Regions from separate parts of the Pinisolibacter sp. DMC100 genome, predicted to be linked through region 1. Evidence: predicted binding sites of a transcription regulator. Region 1 holds the regulator's gene; the other holds the start of a gene.

Region 1 (7,959 bases):
TCCAAGGGTCTGATCCGCCCGGACTTCGATCCGCCGGAACTCGCCCGCGCCTACGAGGCCGGTGGCGCCGCCTGCCTCTCGGTCCTGACCGACACGCCGTCGTTCCAGGGTGCACCCGAGTATCTGACCGCCGCACGTGCCGCCGTGTCGCTGCCGGCGCTCAGGAAGGACTTCCTGTTCGAGCCCTATCAGGTGCTGGAAGCCCGCGCCTGGGGCGCCGACTGCATCCTGATCATCATGGCCTCGCTCACCGACGACGAGGCGAAGGCCATCGAGGACGCGGCCTTCGAACTCGGCATGGACGTGCTGGTCGAGGTCCACGACGAGGAAGAGACCGAGCGCGCGCTGCGGCTCGCCTCGCCGATGCTCGGCGTCAACAACCGCAATCTCAAGACCTTCGAGGTCTCGCTCGAGACCTCCGAACGGCTGGCGAAGCTCGTTCCCGACGACCGCCTGCTGGTCGGCGAGAGCGGCATCTTCACCTCCGCCGACTGTGCCCGGCTCGAGGCCGTCGGCATCTCGACCTTCCTGGTCGGCGAGAGCCTGATGCGCAAGGCCGACGTGACCGCTGCGACCCGCGAACTGCTTGCAAGGTGAACCCCATGACCGCGACCGGCTCCCGCCTCACCCATGTCGACGAGACCGGTGCGGCCCACATGGTCGACGTCGGCGACAAGGCCGAGACGACCCGCACGGCGGTGGCCGAGGCGACCGTGACGATGAAGCCCGAGACGCTGGCGCTGATCCTCTCCGGCAACGCCAAGAAGGGCGACGTGCTGGCGGTCGCCCGCATCGCCGGCATCATGGCGGCGAAGAAGACGCACGAGCTGATCCCGCTCTGCCATCCGCTGCTGCTGACCAAGGTCACCGTCGACCTCGTCCCCGACGAGAGCCTGCCGGGGATCCGGATCACCACGCTCGCCCGCGTCAAGGGACAGACCGGCGTCGAGATGGAGGCGCTGACGGCGGCCTCGGTCGCGGCGCTGACGGTCTACGACATGGCCAAGGCGGTCGACCGCGGCATGGTGATCGGCGGCGTCCGCCTGCTCGAGAAGTCCGGCGGCAAGTCCGGCGAATGGAAGGCTGAGTGATCCCATGGCCCTGACCCCGGTCGACGACGCGCTGACGCGCCTCCTGTCCGACGTTTCGCCCGTCTCGGTCGAACGCGTCGCGCTCGCCGCCGCCAACGGCCGGGTTCTCGCCGAAGATCTCACGGCGCGCCGCACGCAGCCGCCCTTCACCGCCGCCGCGATGGACGGCTGGGCGCTCGCCGCGCGCGACGCGACCACCCCGGGCGCCCGCCTGGCCATCGTCGGCGAAGCCGCCGCCGGCCATGCCCACGACCGACCGCTCCGCGCCGGCGAGGCGATCCGCATCTTCACCGGCGCGCCGATGCCGGAGGGCGCCGACACCGTCGTCATGCAGGAGCACGCGACGCGCGACGGCGATCACGTCGTCTTCGCCGACGCCGCCGCCCCCGGCCGCCACGTCCGCGCCGCCGGCATCGACTTCCGCGAAGGCCAGCCGATCCTCGCGGCCGGCACCCGGCTCGACTGGACCAATCTCGGCCTCGTCGCCTCGGCGAACCATGCCGAGGTGCCGGTCCGCCGCCGCACGCGTGTGGCGATCCTTGCGACCGGCGACGAACTGGTGCCGCCCGGCACCGTGCCCGGCCCCGACCAGATCGTCGCCTCCAACGGCTACGGCATCGCGGCACTCGTCGAGGACGCCGGCGGCATGGTGGTCGATCTCGGCATCGTCCGCGACGATCTCGCCGCCACCCGCGCCGCCATCGCCGGCGCCTTCGCCGCCGAGATCGACGTGCTCGTCACCCTCGGCGGCGCCTCGATGGGCGATCACGACCTGGTCCACCGTGCGCTCGAGGCCGAAGGCGTCGCCTTCGACTTCTGGAAGCTGGCGATGCGCCCCGGCAAGCCGCTGATGTTCGGCCGCCGCGGACCGATCCGCGTCCTCGGTCTGCCCGGCAATCCCGCCGCCTCGCTGGTCTGCGGCCTGCGCTTCGTCGCGCCGCTGGTCGCGGCGCTGGCCGGTCGCGGCCCCGCCGGTCTCGCCCGCGAGACCGCGATCGCCGGTCGCGCCATGCCCGCCAACGACGAACGCGCCGACCACCTGCGCGCAGCCCTTCGTCACGACGCCGAGGGCCGGCTGGTGGCAATGCCGCTCGACAGTCAGGATTCCTCGCTGCTGTCGCGCTTCGCCGATGCCGACGCACTCATCGTGCGGCCGATCCACGCCCGCGCGGTCGAGGCCGGCGAACCGGTCGAGATCATCCGTCTGCGTCACGTCTGAGGGCGCTCAGCGGCCGTTGGCGACCGCCAGATAGAGCATCCGCTTGTGCTCGGCGCGCGAGCGGGCGAGGCTGTCGAGCACGATGCCGCAGGTGGCGGAAAGTCCCGCGAGCAGGATCATCCCGACGCAGAGCACCGCCGTCGGCAGCCGTGGCACGAGGCCGGTCTCGGCGAAGGTGACGAAGAGCGGCACCGCGAGCACCAGCGCCGCGATAGTCAGCACAAACGCCGGCAGGCCGAAGAAGGCCGCCGGCCGCGTCTCCTTGAGGAGATAGGCGAAGGTCCTCAGGATCCGCCAGCCGTCGCGCAGGCTCGACAGTTTCGAGGCAGACCCCTCCTGCCTCCGCCCGTAGGGCGTCTCGATCTCGACGACCGGCAGCATCATCTGCCCGGCATGGACGCTCATCTCGGTCTCGATCTCGAACCCGTCGGAGAGCGCCGGAAAGCTCTTCACGAAGCGCCGCGAGAAAGCGCGGTAGCCCGAGAAGATGTCGCGGTAGTCCGAACCGAAGAACCCGGCATAGAGCCGATTGAAGACCGCATTGCCGAAGGCGTGACCCGGCCGATGCGCCTCGCGCCGCACGTCGGCGCGGGTGCCGATCGCCATGTCGACGCGCTCCTCCGCGATCGCCGCGACCAGCTTCGGCGCCGAGGCGGCATCGTAGGTGCCGTCGCCGTCGGCCATCAGATAGACGTCGGCGTCGATGTCGGCGAACATCCGCCGCACGACCGCCCCCTTGCCGCGCCGCCGCTCGAGGAAGACCTCGGCACCCGCGGCCCGGGCGATTTCCGCCGTGCCGTCGGTCGAGCCGTTGTCGAAGACGCAGATGCGGGCCGCCGGCAACGCCGCGCGGAAGTCCGCCACGACGCGAGCGATCGAGGCGGCCTCGTCGAAACACGGCAGCAGCACCGCGACGCGCGGCCCCTCGGCCGGCACGTCCTCGTGACGCTCCGGAGCCTCGCGCGCCGCCAACGCCGCCGCGAGATGCCGACCGCTGTCGCCGAGGGCCGCGACGAGCGCCTCGTCGGAGAGCGGCTCGCACGGACGCGCCAGCATCCGCGCGGCGGGTTCCGGAGCAAAGGCATGGGGTTGGGCGAGCGGCATCGCGGCGTCCGAACGAGACTTCATGGTCCGTCAAACATTCGCTCCTAATGGTTGAGGGGTGATGAATCCACGGGCCCGCCGCCGCGCCCCGCCACGATGCCCCCGCCACGGACGACGCCTTGACCGACGCGCCCCGCCCCCTCCCGACCGCGACGCCCGCCTCGCCCGCAGCCGCGCGGATCGAAGCGGCGCTCGTCTCCTGGCCGGTCGCGCTCCTCGCCGGTCTCGCGCTCTGGGCGCTGTTTCAGGTGCCGGCGATCCACGGCCTGTGGGCATCCCGCGACTTCGGCGATTCCGACGACGCCATGCGCATGCTGCAGGTGCGCGAGTGGATGGACGGCAAGGCCTGGGGCGATCTCGTCGAGACCCGCATGAACCCGCTCGACGGCGTGCGCATGCACTGGACCCGCGTCGTCGATCTGCCGATCGCCGGCCTGATCCGCCTGTTCTCGGCCTTTCTCTCGCGCGCCGACGCCGAGATGGCGACGCGTCTCGTCCTGCCGGCGCTGATCTTCACGGCGACGCTGGTCCTCCTCGTCGCCCTCGCCCGCCGTCTCGGCGGGCCGGGCGCCGGTCTCGCGGTCGGTATCCTGTCGCCGCTCACCGCCTTCGTCGCCCAGGCACGCCTCGGCCGCGTCGACCATCACGACGCCCAGATCGCGCTCCTCGTCGCAGCGACCCTCGCGCTGGTCGTCTCGCTCGATCCGGCCCGCGCCCGCGTCGCCGTCGGAACCGGCATCGCCGCGGCTCTGTCGTTGGCGATCAGCATCGAGAACCTGCCCTTCCTCGTGGCGATCTCCGCCGCCTACGCCCTCGCCGCCACCGCGAGCCCGGCCCAGGGCCGCGCCGCCGCGCTCTACGGCGGGGGCCTCGCCGCGGCCTGCGCGCTCACCTGGGGGCTCTTCGCCGACCCGGCCGCCGGTCCCGTCTGCGACGCCTTCTCGACCGTGCAGCTGACACTGGCGATCTTCGGTGGCGTCGGCCTCGCGGTAGCGGGCACCCTCGCCCCGCGGCTCGGCGCACCCGCTCGCTGGATCGGCCTCGCCGTCCTCGGCGCGGCGCTGGCGGGGCTCCTCGTCGCCGTCTTCCCGCAGTGCCTCGCCGACCCGCTCGCCGGTGTTCCCCGCCTCGTCGTCGACTTCTGGCTCGCCGACGTGCCCGAGGCGCTGTCGCTCCGCCGTCTCGCCGCCCTCGATCCCGCCGCCGCCGGCGCCGCCGTGGCGCCGATCGCCGTCTCGCTCGTCGTCGCCCTCGTCGCGGCTGCCCGCGAGACCGGCGTCGCCCGCGTCCGCTGGCTGGCGCTCGCCGGCGTCGTCGCCGTCGGCCTCGCCGCGACGGTGTGGCAGGTGCGCGCCGCGACCTCGACCTCCGCCCCGGCGCTCGCCGCCGCCGGCTGGGCGCTGGCCGCGCTCGGCCGCCACCTCGCCCGCTTCGACGCGCCGCGCTGGCGCCTCGCTCTCCTGCCGGCGGCCCTGCCCTTCCTGTCGCTCTTCTGGGTGGTCGTCCTGCCCGCGAGCCCCGCGCTCGCGCCTGCCGATCTCGCCGGCCTCGCCTGTCTCGACACGGCCGAACTCGCCGCCCTCGACCGCGCCGCCCCGCCCGGTCTCGCCCTGACGACGATCGACACCGGCGGCCACGTGCTGGGCCTGACCCGCCACGCCGTCCTCGCCGCGCCCTATCACCGCAACACGCAGGGCAACGCCGACGCCCTCGCCGCCTGGCTCTCGCCCCCCGACGAGGCCCGCGCCGTGCTCGCCCGGCGAGCCGTCACCCACGTCGCCTACTGCCCCGGCCAGGCCGACTTCGAACGCTACGCCGCCCGCGCCCCCGCGGGCCTTGCGCAAGCATTGCGCCACGGCATCATGCCGCCGTGGCTCGAGCCGATTCCCGTCGCGGGCAGATGGAAGCTGCTGAAGCTGCGGTGAGGGACGTGCGCCGAAACGCCGTTCCACGGCGCGAAACGGCGCCGTTCACGCTTCCCCCTTGCGGAACATCCGCAGAACGCGTAGCGTGAGTTCGTGATTTGTACCCATCGCGAGTCGCCTGCCTGACCGGCCGAAGAGGCCGGTGGGAGTGCATGGTGCGGACGGGTACGTTCGAGTGCGGGGCTTCTTCGGGGTCCGCGGGGATGGAACATGCCGGGGCGGACGCCGATCGCGTCGCGCCGGCTGGCGAGGGAACGGGGTCATGCTGACGCGCAAACAGTTCGAACTTCTGATGTTCATCCACGAACGTCTGAAGGAGGACGGCGTTCCCCCCTCCTTCGACGAGATGAAGGACGCGCTCGACCTTCGCTCCAAGTCGGGCATCCACCGCCTGATCACCGCGCTCGAGGAACGCGGCTTCATCCGCCGCCTGCCCAACCGGGCGCGGGCGCTCGAGGTGGTGCGCCTGCCGGATTCGGTGGCGCCGGGCCTCGCCAGCCCCGCCCGCGCGCCGGGCTCGAAGGGCTTCTCGCCCTCGGTGATCCAGGGCACGCTCGGCAAGCCGCGGCCGACCGCGATGCCGGGTCCCGCCGGTGAGGAGACGGCGGAGGTCGTGTCGATCCCGGTCATGGGCCGCATCGCCGCCGGCACGCCGATCTCGGCGATCCAGACCTATACCCACGCCATTCCGGTGCCCTTCGACCTGCTGGGCGGCGGCGAACACTACGCCCTCGAGGTCCGCGGCGATTCGATGATCGATGCCGGCATCCTCGACGGCGACACGGTGCTGATCAAACGCGGCGACAACGCCGATTCCGGCGACATCGTCGTCGCCCTCGTCGACGAGGAGGAGGCGACGCTGAAGCGCCTGCGCAAGCGCGGTGCCTCGATCGCCCTCGAAGCCGCCAACCCGGCCTACGAGACCCGCATCTTCGGCCCCGACCGGGTGAAGGTGCAGGGCCGCCTCGTCGGCCTCATCCGCCGCTACTGACGACGCGCGTCGGCCACCCCGCGCGTGGACGCGTCGTGCGCTCGGGGTGGCCGACGGTAGACGGATCCGGCCCGGGAGCAGGCGACGCATCGTTCTCGGGCTGCGGAGGTGTGTCGCTCTGCCGATCCATGAACGGGCTCACCAGTCGTCGTGCGCGTCGCTGGCTCGCGGCGGTCCCGCATCGTTGGTCGAGGCTCGCGCGGTTTCCATCGGCCTCCCGGCCTCCCGGGCGCTCGGGCTCCATGAGACCGTCTAGGGATCGGCGCCGACCGCCGTGGAATCGGAGAGGTCCGCCTCGGCCGGCGCCGGCGCGGCGGATGCGCCGCCGTCCGGCGGATCGGCCGTCACCTCGGCGAGCGCATGGACGGCGTTCGGGTCTCGTGGCGTCCATGCCCGCGGCGACGCCGGCAGGCTCGGCGTCACGGAGAAGGTGAGACGTTTCTTCGTCGGCTTCGTTTCGCCGACCGTGACCTCGGCAGGCCCTGCCGGTCGCGATCGGTCCCCGTCCTCGGGTGCGGACGCCGCATCGTCCTGCGTCGGGTCGACCGCACCGGCCGACGGCGACGCATCTTTCCGGTTCGCCCCGCGCCCGAGCGCCTCGACTGCCCGCGTGCCGTCCGACTCGACACCGTCGGGCACCGGCACCGCCGCCACGTCGATCGTCACCGCGCCGGTCTTCGCCCGGGCGACGCGGTCGAGCACCAGGCTCGTCGCGGCGCAGCCCGGCGGGGCGGCGAGCGCCGAGATCACGATGTCGGCGCGGCCGCAGTCCTCGACGAAGCCGCGCGGATGGCGCACCACCACGACCCGCAGAGGCGGCCGCCCCCGATCGGACGAAGGCCCGCCTGCCGAGCCGCGCGCGCCCTCACTTCGCCCGTCGGCGAGCCCTTCGACCGACGTCTCCGCACTCGACTCCACGTCTCTCGCGCCGGTCCCGACCGCGCCTTCGCCGCCCCGGACGAAGGCGCAGCCGATCGCGTCGCAGCGCCAGCCGTCGGCGATGCCGGGCGCTCGCGGGTCGCGCGGATCGGCATCGGCGGCGAGCCAGATCGCCGTGTCGAAGGCGTCGTCCTTCGTCGCCAGCACGTGCAGCCGCCCGTCGTCGCCGCGCACCGCGACCGGCGAGCCGTGGCGGCCGATCATCACGTCGGGCCGCGGGCCGAAGCCGAGGAGGACGATCGACAGCACGCCCGGCACCAGGCCGACGAGGCGGATCCGCGAGCGCCACAGCGACAGCCACAGCACCGCCGCGACGCCGAGCGGCATCGCCGCCCAGTGCGGTGCGCCGAGGAGACCGCCGCCGCCCGGTAGCGCCGAGGTCCAGCGCCCGACCGCCACCATCCAGTCGATCCCGAGCCCCATCACCCACAGCGGCAGCGCCTCGAGCCCGAAGGGCATGGCGAGAAAGGCCACGACGGCGGCCGGCATCACGGCCATGCCGACGACCGGCAGCACCACCATGTTGGCGAGGATCGAATAGGGCGCGCCGCGATAGAAGATGCCGGCGATCACCGGCGCGGTCGCGAGCCCGGCGATCAGCGAGGAAAAGGCGAGGCCCTCGGCATGGTGCCAGGCGGAGACCAGCGCATGGACGATCGGTCCGCGCACCTCCGGCCGCGGCGGCCGCGC
Region 2 (7,959 bases), 210 kb from region 1:
GCGCTGATGGCGGGCGCCTATCGCCTCGTCGACCTGACCGTCGCCTATCCGCTGATGCGCGGCGCCGCCCCGGTGATCGTGGCGATCGCCGGCGTCGGTGTCTTCGGCGAGGTGCCCTCGACCGCCGGCTGGATCGGCGTCGTGATGGTCGGCGCCGGCATCGGCGGTCTGGTCTTCGCCGGGCGCGGTCGCGGCAGCTTCGGCGGCATCGCGCTGGCGCTTCTGAATGCACTCTTCATCGCCGGCTACACCATCACCGACGGCCAGGGCGTGCGCCTCTCCGGCTCGCCGATCGCCTATGCGCTGTGGGGCGCGGCCCTCGCCGCCCTGCCGCTGGTCGGCTGGAGCCTCGCGACGCGGCCGGCGATCCTGCTCACCGCACTGAAGGGCAGGGCGGCGATCGGCCTTCTCGGCGGCATGGCGTCGATGGTCTCCTACGGCGTCGCCGTCTGGGCGATGACGCAGGCCCCGGTGGCGCTGGTGGCGGCGCTGCGCGAGACGTCGATCGTCTTCGCGCTGATCCTCGGCCGCGTGCTCTTCCGCGAACGCCTCGGTTGGATCCATCTCGCCGCCGTGGCCGTGGTCGTCACCGGCGTGGCGATGTTGCGGGGTGGGTGAGGGGAGTGTCTCGCCGCCGAGCGCAACCTGCGCCTCACGGAACCCGAGGCTTCCCGTCGTTCTCGAGGTCTTCGACGACGATCGTCGCATGTTCGAGCCGAATGACGAGCTCGTCGAGCTTCGTCGCGGTGATGTCCTCGCCGCTCGGCGATCGCAGCGTGGCGCCCGCCCGGTATTCCTCGATCTCGCGTCGGAGGAAGGCCTGCTCGGTGACCGCCCACTGCTGAAGCCTGCGCGTCATGGCCACCTCTTGCGCTCGAGTCCACCCGTTCCGACCCTGCCGTGGCCCCCCGCCGCTGCAGCGCGGCCGACGGCACCCCGTGTCGTCGCGCCGACCGTCGTCGATCTCTCCGCGGCCTACACCCGCCCGCGCCGGCGACGACGGCGCCCGATCTCCGAGGCGTCGATCTCACGCCGCGCCGGCGTGGCCCGCTCGACCGCCGCCGACACCGACGGCGTCTTCCGATCCGCGCGGCGCCGAACGCGCCCGCTTCGCAAGCGCCCGAGCGACCGCCGCACACCCTGCCGTCGAGCCGCCGCGACGCGTTCGATGGTCCCGCCCGGCCGAGATCTACCACAGTCGCCGCGCCTGGCTTGCCGAGCCCGGAGGCTCGCACTGCCCGGTCCGGCGCCCGACGCTCGGTCCGAGGTCTCGTCGCCGAGGCCGGTGCACCGTCGCCCGATGCGGGGTCTCATCGCAGAGTCCCTGTGTCGGCATCGCCCGGTCCGAAGTCCGCGTGCCGGGTCCGGTGCCAGCCACCGGCGGTGACCGTCGTCGAACCCGGTATCCCGTCATCGACGCCGACGCCACGTCGTCGGGCCTGCATCCCGTCGCCGGCCCCCGGCGTGGGTCGCCCCGCCATTCCTCTCGAAAATCACCTCTTGACGATGGAACAAAACACGAACATACTTGTGGATATCCGGTGGATGAAAGCGGAGGAGATGGACATGGGAAACGCTGTTCGTGGTCTCGCTCGGGATGCCTTTTCGCTGGGCGCCGTCGTGTCCTTCGTCGCCATGATCGCCATGTGGGGCGAGGCGATCGGCAGGGCCGCCTTCTACTGAGAACATATCACGAACCTTCGCTGCGCGAAAGGGCGCGTGGCGGGCTAGGACGTCGCACGCGACGGTGTGTGACGGCGACGTGAGACGGGGGCGCGTGAGGACGGCGAGGCCGCGAGGTGGGCCGAGCCCGTGGGCGAGATCGGTCCGACGCCCGTCGGCGCGGGATAACGGGGATGATCCTTCCGTCGCGCGGGGTCGCGGACCGATCCGTGGTTTGATCCGCTTCCGCCCGGCGCTAGTTTGAGCGCTTCGGATGCGGGCGAGTCGTCGCGAGGAGGGTGTCATGGCCGAGGCAACGGCGAGCGAGGGCGGGAAGGCCGGCGTCGGCTTCGTGCATCTGCGCTGCCATTCGGCCTATTCGCTGCTCGAAGGCGCGATGCCGCTCGGCAGGCTGCTCGATCTCGCCAAGGCCGACCATCAGCCGGCGATGGGGCTCTGCGACACCGGCAATCTCTTCGGCGCGCTGGAGTTCTCCGAAAAGGCGACCGACAAGGGCATCCAGCCGATCGCCGCCTGCCAGATCGCCGTCGATTTCGTCGACCAGACCGCCGAGCCCGGCCGCCGCCCGGTGATGCACGAGCGCCTGCCGAGCCTCGTCTTCATCGCCCGCGACGAACGCGGCTGGGAAAACCTCGTCCGCCTCGTCTCACGCTCCTATACCGGCACCGAGGGCGCCGAGCCGCCGCATGTCGAGCCCGACGATCTCGCCGAGTTCCACGAGGGCCTGATCGTGCTGACCGGCGGTCCGACCGGCCCGATCGACCGGGCGATCGTCGGCGGCCGCACCGATCTCGCCCGCAAGCGGGTGGAGACGCTCGCGAAGATCTTCGGCGATCGGCTCTACGTCGAGATCCAGCGCCACGGCCTCGAGGAGGAGAAGCTCGCCGAACCGGTGCTGATCGACATCGCCTACGACCTCGGTCTGCCGCTGGTCGCCACCAACGAGCCGTTCTTCGCCGTCCGCGACGACTTCGAGGCCCACGACGCGCTGATCGCCATCGCCGAGGGCCGCGTCATCGCCGAGGAGGACCGCCGCCGGCTGACGCCCGAGCACTATTTCAAGTCGCGCGCCGAGATGGTGAAGCTCTTCGCCGATCTGCCCGAAGCGCTCGCCTCGACGATCGAGATCGCGCGGCGCTGCGCCTATCGCACGGTGAAGCGCAAGCCGCTGCTGCCGCGCTTCACCGGCTCGGGCGCCGACGCCGAGGTGGCGGAGGCGAAGGAACTGCGTGCCCAGGCCACCGCCGGTCTCGACCACCGCCTCGCCGCCCACGGCATCGCGCCGGGCCGCACCGAGCAGGACTACCGCGACCGGCTCGAGTTCGAGCTCGGCATCATCGAGAAGATGAAGTTCCCCGGCTACTTCCTGATCGTGTCGGACTTCATCAAATGGGCCAAGGCGCACGGCATTCCGGTCGGCCCCGGCCGTGGTTCGGGCGCAGGCTCGCTGGTGGCGTGGTGCCTCACCATCACCGATCTCGATCCCCTGCGTTTCGCGCTGCTGTTCGAGCGCTTCCTCAACCCCGAACGCGTGTCGATGCCCGACTTCGACATCGACTTCTGCCAGGACCGCCGCGAAGAGGTCATTCGCTACGTCCAGGAGAAATACGGCCGCGATCAGGTCGCCCAGATCATCACCTTCGGTTCGCTGCAGGCGCGCGCCGTGCTGCGCGACGTCGGCCGCGTGCTGCAGATGCCCTACGGCCAGGTCGACCGGCTCTGCAAGCTCGTGCCGCAGAACCCGGCCAATCCGGTGACGCTGAAACAGGCGCTCGAGGGCGAGCCCAAGCTGCAGGAGGCGCGGGCGGAGGAGCCGATCGTCGAGCGGCTCCTCGACATCTCGCTGAAGCTCGAGGGTCTCTATCGCCACGCCTCGACGCATGCCGCCGGCGTGGTGATCGGCGACCGGCCGCTCGACCGGCTGGTGCCGCTCTACCGCGATCCGCGCTCCGACATGCCGGTCACCCAGTACAACATGAAATGGGTGGAGAGCGCCGGCCTGGTGAAGTTCGACTTCCTCGGCCTGAAGACGCTGACGACGCTGCAGACCGGCGTGAAGCTGATCGAGCGCAAGGGGGTGAACGTCGATCTCGCCGCCCTGCCGCTCGACGATCCACCGACCTACGCGCTCCTGGCCAAGGGCGAGACGGTCGGGGTGTTCCAGCTGGAATCCACCGGCATGCGCAAGGCGATCGCCGACATCGAACCGGATCGCTTCGAGGACATCATCGCGCTGGTCGCGCTCTACCGGCCGGGCCCGATGGCCAACATCCCGGTCTACGGCGCGCGCAAGCGCGGCGAGGAAAAGCCCGACTACATGCATCCGCTGCTGGAGCCGGTGCTGAAGGAGACCTTCGGCATCATCGTCTACCAGGAGCAGGTGATGCAGATCGCGCAGATCCTCTCCGGCTATTCGCTCGGCGAAGCCGACCTTCTGCGCCGCGCCATGGGCAAGAAGATCAAGGCGGAGATGGACACCCAGCGCATCCGCTTCGTCGACGGCGCCCTGAAACAGGGGCTGACGAAGGAGCATGCCGACACGATCTTCGACCTGCTCGCCAAGTTCGCCGACTACGGCTTCAACAAGAGCCACGCCGCCGCCTATGCGCTGGTCGCCTATCACACCGCCTGGATGAAGGCGAACTATCCCGTCGAGTTCCTCGCCGCGACCATGACGCTCGACATGGGCAACACCGACAAGCTGGCGGATTTCCGCCGCGAGGCGATGCGGCTCGGGATTTCGGTCATCCCCCCGTCGATCAATCGCTCGCGCGAATATTTCGACGTCCAGGACGGCGCCATCGTCTATTCGCTCGCCGCCGTGAAGGGGGTGGGCGGTCAGGCGGTCGAGCATCTGGTGGCGGCGCGCGGCGACAGGCCGTTCCGGGATCTCTCCGACTTCGCCCACCGGATCGACCCCAAGCAGATCAACAAGCGGACGCTCGAGAGCCTGGTGGCCGCCGGCGCCTTCGACGAGCTCGAGAAGGACCGCGGCCGCGTCGCCGAGGCGCTCGACACGATCGTCGCGGCAGCGGCACGGGTGCGCGAGGACATGAACGCGGGGCAGGGCGCGCTCTTCGGCGGCACCGCCTCGGTCGAGCCGATCCGCCTGCCGGCGACCGGATCGTGGACGACGGCGGAGCGGCTGCAGAAGGAGCATTCGGCGATCGGCTTCTACCTCTCCGCCCACCCGCTCGACGAATATCGCGGCGTGCTCGAGAAGATGCGCGTGCAGATGTGGGCCGAGTTCCAGGCCTCGGTGAAGCGCGGCGCCAACTTCGGCCGCCTCGCCGGCACGGTGACCAGTCGTCAGGAGCGAAAGACCAAGACCGGCAACAAGATGGGCATCGTCCGCATGTCCGATCCGACCGGCTCCTACGAGGCGGTGATCTTCTCGGAAGGTCTGGCGCAGTACCGCGATCTGCTCGAGACCGGCCAGTCGGTCGTGGTCTATGCCGCGGCGGAGGAGCGCGCCGAGGGCATCTCGGTCCGTATCGAGAAGGTCGAGCCGCTCGATGCGCTGGCGGCGCGCGAGCAGCAGAATCTGCGGCTCTTCCTGCGTGATGCCAAACCGGTCGACGGGGTCGCGCGTCAGCTCGAGGCGATCGGGCGCGGCGAGGGCGAGGTGAGCTTCGTCCTGATGCTCGACGAGGGCGCCCGCGAGATCGAGGTGAAACTCTCGGGCAAGTACCGCGTCTCGCCCCAGGTCGCCGGCAGCCTGCGGGCGCTGCCGGGCGTGGAGCTGGTCCAACTGGTGTGACGCCGTCGAGACACGGGGACGCCTCGCCGACGACGGGGCCGCCGCGCTGCCCTCAGGCCGCGGCTGGGGTCTCGCGCACGGTCCAGCGCGAGATGTCCTCCTCGGCACCGATCAGGGCGAGGCCATAGGCGATCGACAGGAGCTGGTCGCCGGTCTCGATCCGCGCGGCGCCGAAGCGATCCTCGAAGAGGCGCCTGACGGCCGGCACGAAGGAGGTGCCGCCGGTGAGGAAGACGCGGTCGATCTCGTGATCGGCGAGGCCGGCGCGGGTGATCGCCTCCTCGAAGGACGCGCGGATCTTCTCCAGGTCGTCGGCGATCCAGGTCTCGAAGTCGGCCCGGCGCACCGTCTCCTCGATCGCGATGTCGCGGTGGCGGAAGACGAGCTTGGCCTCGTCGGCGCGCGAGAGCGCGGTCTTGACCTCGTTGACGGCGCGATAGAGCGGATAGCCGAGATCTTCCTCGATCACCTCGATCAACTGCTCGAGCCCGGTCGGATCCTCGGCGGCGGCGGCGAGGCGCGCGAGTTCGCGCAGGGTCTCGCCGGTCTTCATGATCGCGAGGCGGTTCCAACGGGCGAAGTCGGCGAAATAGTGGGTCGGCACGTCGAGCCACTTGCCGAAGCTCTTGTAGCGACTGCCCTTGCCGAGGCGGGGGCTGACGACACGATCGATGATGCGGTAGTCGAAGCCGTCGCCGGCGACGCCGACACCGGTCTGGGAGAGCGGGTGGGCGTGGACCCCGTCGGCGCCGACGGTGAAGCGGACGATGGAGAAGTCCGACGTGCCGCCGCCGAAGTCGGCGACGAGGACGGTGGCGTCCTTCTTCAACCCGCGGGCGAACCAGAAGGCGGCGGCGACGGGCTCGTGGACGTAGTGGACCTCGTCGAAGCCCACCGCGCGGAAGGCGTCGTCGTAGCGCGCCTGGGCGAGCAGCGGATCGGGCGCGGCGCCGGCCCAGGTGACCGGACGACCGACGACGAGACGGCGCGGCAAGGGCGACACGTCGGGCGCGGCGTGGTCGGCGAAGCGCTCGAGGAAGGTCGAGAGCAGATCCTCGAAGCGGAAGGCGCGGCCGTGCACGCTGGTCGAGCGGAAGGAGGGGCTCGCCGCGAAGGTCTTGAACGACTGCAGGAAGCGCGAGCCCTCCGGGCTCTCGACGAAATGGGCGATGGCCCAGGGGCCGGCCTCGACCAGGGTGCGCCGCGTGTCGCGGCTCCCCTCGGTCCAGAAGTCCAGCGCCGAGCGGAAGACCGAATGCGCGCCGTCGCCGTCCGGGAAGGTCACCGGGACGACGCGGCCGGGATGGACGGGATCGGCGAGCGCCGCGACCGAATTGGTGGTGCCGAAGTCGAGGCCGAGCGTGGGGCGCGGCGCGGCGGCGGATCGGGCACGAGCCATGGGGCGGTCTCCTCGAGGGGCGGGCGGACGCGTTGCCGAGCGGTCGGCGGAGCCGACGGACGGATGCGTCTGCGGGGGGAAAGGGCGCGCACCATAGTCGGCAGGGCTGCGCGGTCAAGGCGGGAAAGACGGTCGCGGAGAAATCCGGCCCGAACGGCCGGCGTCTCACCCACCCGCGCCGGATCGGCCGGCGCCTCAGCCGCGTCCGCGGTAGGGGGCGACGCCCTGATCGGGGATCCACAGGTCGGCCGGCTGCGGGCCGGTCGCCCAGAAGACGTCGATCGGGATGCCGCCGCGCGGATACCAGTAGCCGCCGATGCGCAGCCAGTGCGGTGCGATCAGGTCGGCGATCTTTCGCCCGATCGCCACCGTGCAGTCCTCGTGGAAGGCGCCGTGGTTGCGGAACGAGGCGAGGTAGAGCTTCAGCGACTTCGACTCGACCAGCCAGTCGCCCGGCACGTAGTCGATGACGAGATGGGCGAAGTCGGGCTGGCCGGTCACCGGGCAGAGCGAAGTGAATTCCGGCGCGGTGAAGCGGGCGAGATAGCGCGTGTCGGCCTGTGGGTTCGGCACGCGGTCGAGCCGGGCGGCCTCGGGCGAGGTGGGCCATTCGCTCGCCTTGCCCAGTTGCAGGCCGGTCGCGTCGAATTCGGTCATGGCGGGCTCCGTCCTTCGTCTCGGGGTTCCTGTTCCATACGGCTCTTGCCGGGCTGGAAAGGGGGCTTCCGCTCGGCTATAGCAGCGACCGAACCCGAGTTCATCCCGCATCAGGAGAGGCAACGCACATGACCGCCATCGTCGACATCGTCGGCCGCCAGATTCTCGACAGCCGCGGCAATCCCACCGTCGAGGTGGACGTCGTTCTGGAAGACGGCTCCTTCGGCCGCGCCGCGGTGCCGTCGGGCGCCTCCACCGGTGCCCACGAGGCGGTCGAGCTGCGCGACGGCGACAAGTCGGTCTATCTCGGCAAGGGCGTGCTCAAGGCCGTCGAAGCCGTCAACACCGAGATCTTCGACGCCGTCTCGGGCTTCGACGCCGAGGATCAGATCCAGATCGACGCGACCATGATCGCCCTCGACGGCACCCCGAACAAGGCGCGTCTCGGCGCCAATGCGAT

Evidence for each region. Region 1 encodes LexA, which represses DNA repair genes until DNA is damaged. Its sites were predicted from a motif close to TGTTCNNNNTGTGTTCNG; they were not measured.
Region 2: the regulator LexA is predicted to act here: its motif matches at 1,682-1,699, upstream of dnaE (DNA polymerase III subunit alpha).

The regions. Positions count from the first base shown of each region.
Region 1 covers NZ_JBQUZT010000002.1:385,633-393,591, reverse strand. Annotated here, with positions in the region: gene trpC (indole-3-glycerol phosphate synthase TrpC) at 1-597, shown strand, start outside; gene moaC (cyclic pyranopterin monophosphate synthase MoaC) at 603-1,091, shown strand; gene ACT541_RS10695 (molybdopterin molybdotransferase MoeA) at 1,096-2,310, shown strand; gene ACT541_RS10690 (glycosyltransferase) at 2,317-3,438, opposite strand; gene ACT541_RS10685 (hypothetical protein) at 3,534-5,339, shown strand; gene lexA (transcriptional repressor LexA) at 5,602-6,330, shown strand; gene ACT541_RS10675 (ComEC/Rec2 family competence protein) at 6,583-7,959, opposite strand, start outside.
Region 2 covers NZ_JBQUZT010000002.1:593,408-601,366, reverse strand. Annotated here, with positions in the region: gene ACT541_RS11640 (EamA family transporter) at 1-618, shown strand, start outside; gene ACT541_RS11635 (hypothetical protein) at 653-859, opposite strand; gene dnaE (DNA polymerase III subunit alpha) at 1,967-5,443, shown strand; gene ACT541_RS11625 (Hsp70 family protein) at 5,496-6,842, opposite strand; gene queF (preQ(1) synthase) at 7,038-7,499, opposite strand; gene eno (phosphopyruvate hydratase) at 7,628-7,959, shown strand, end outside.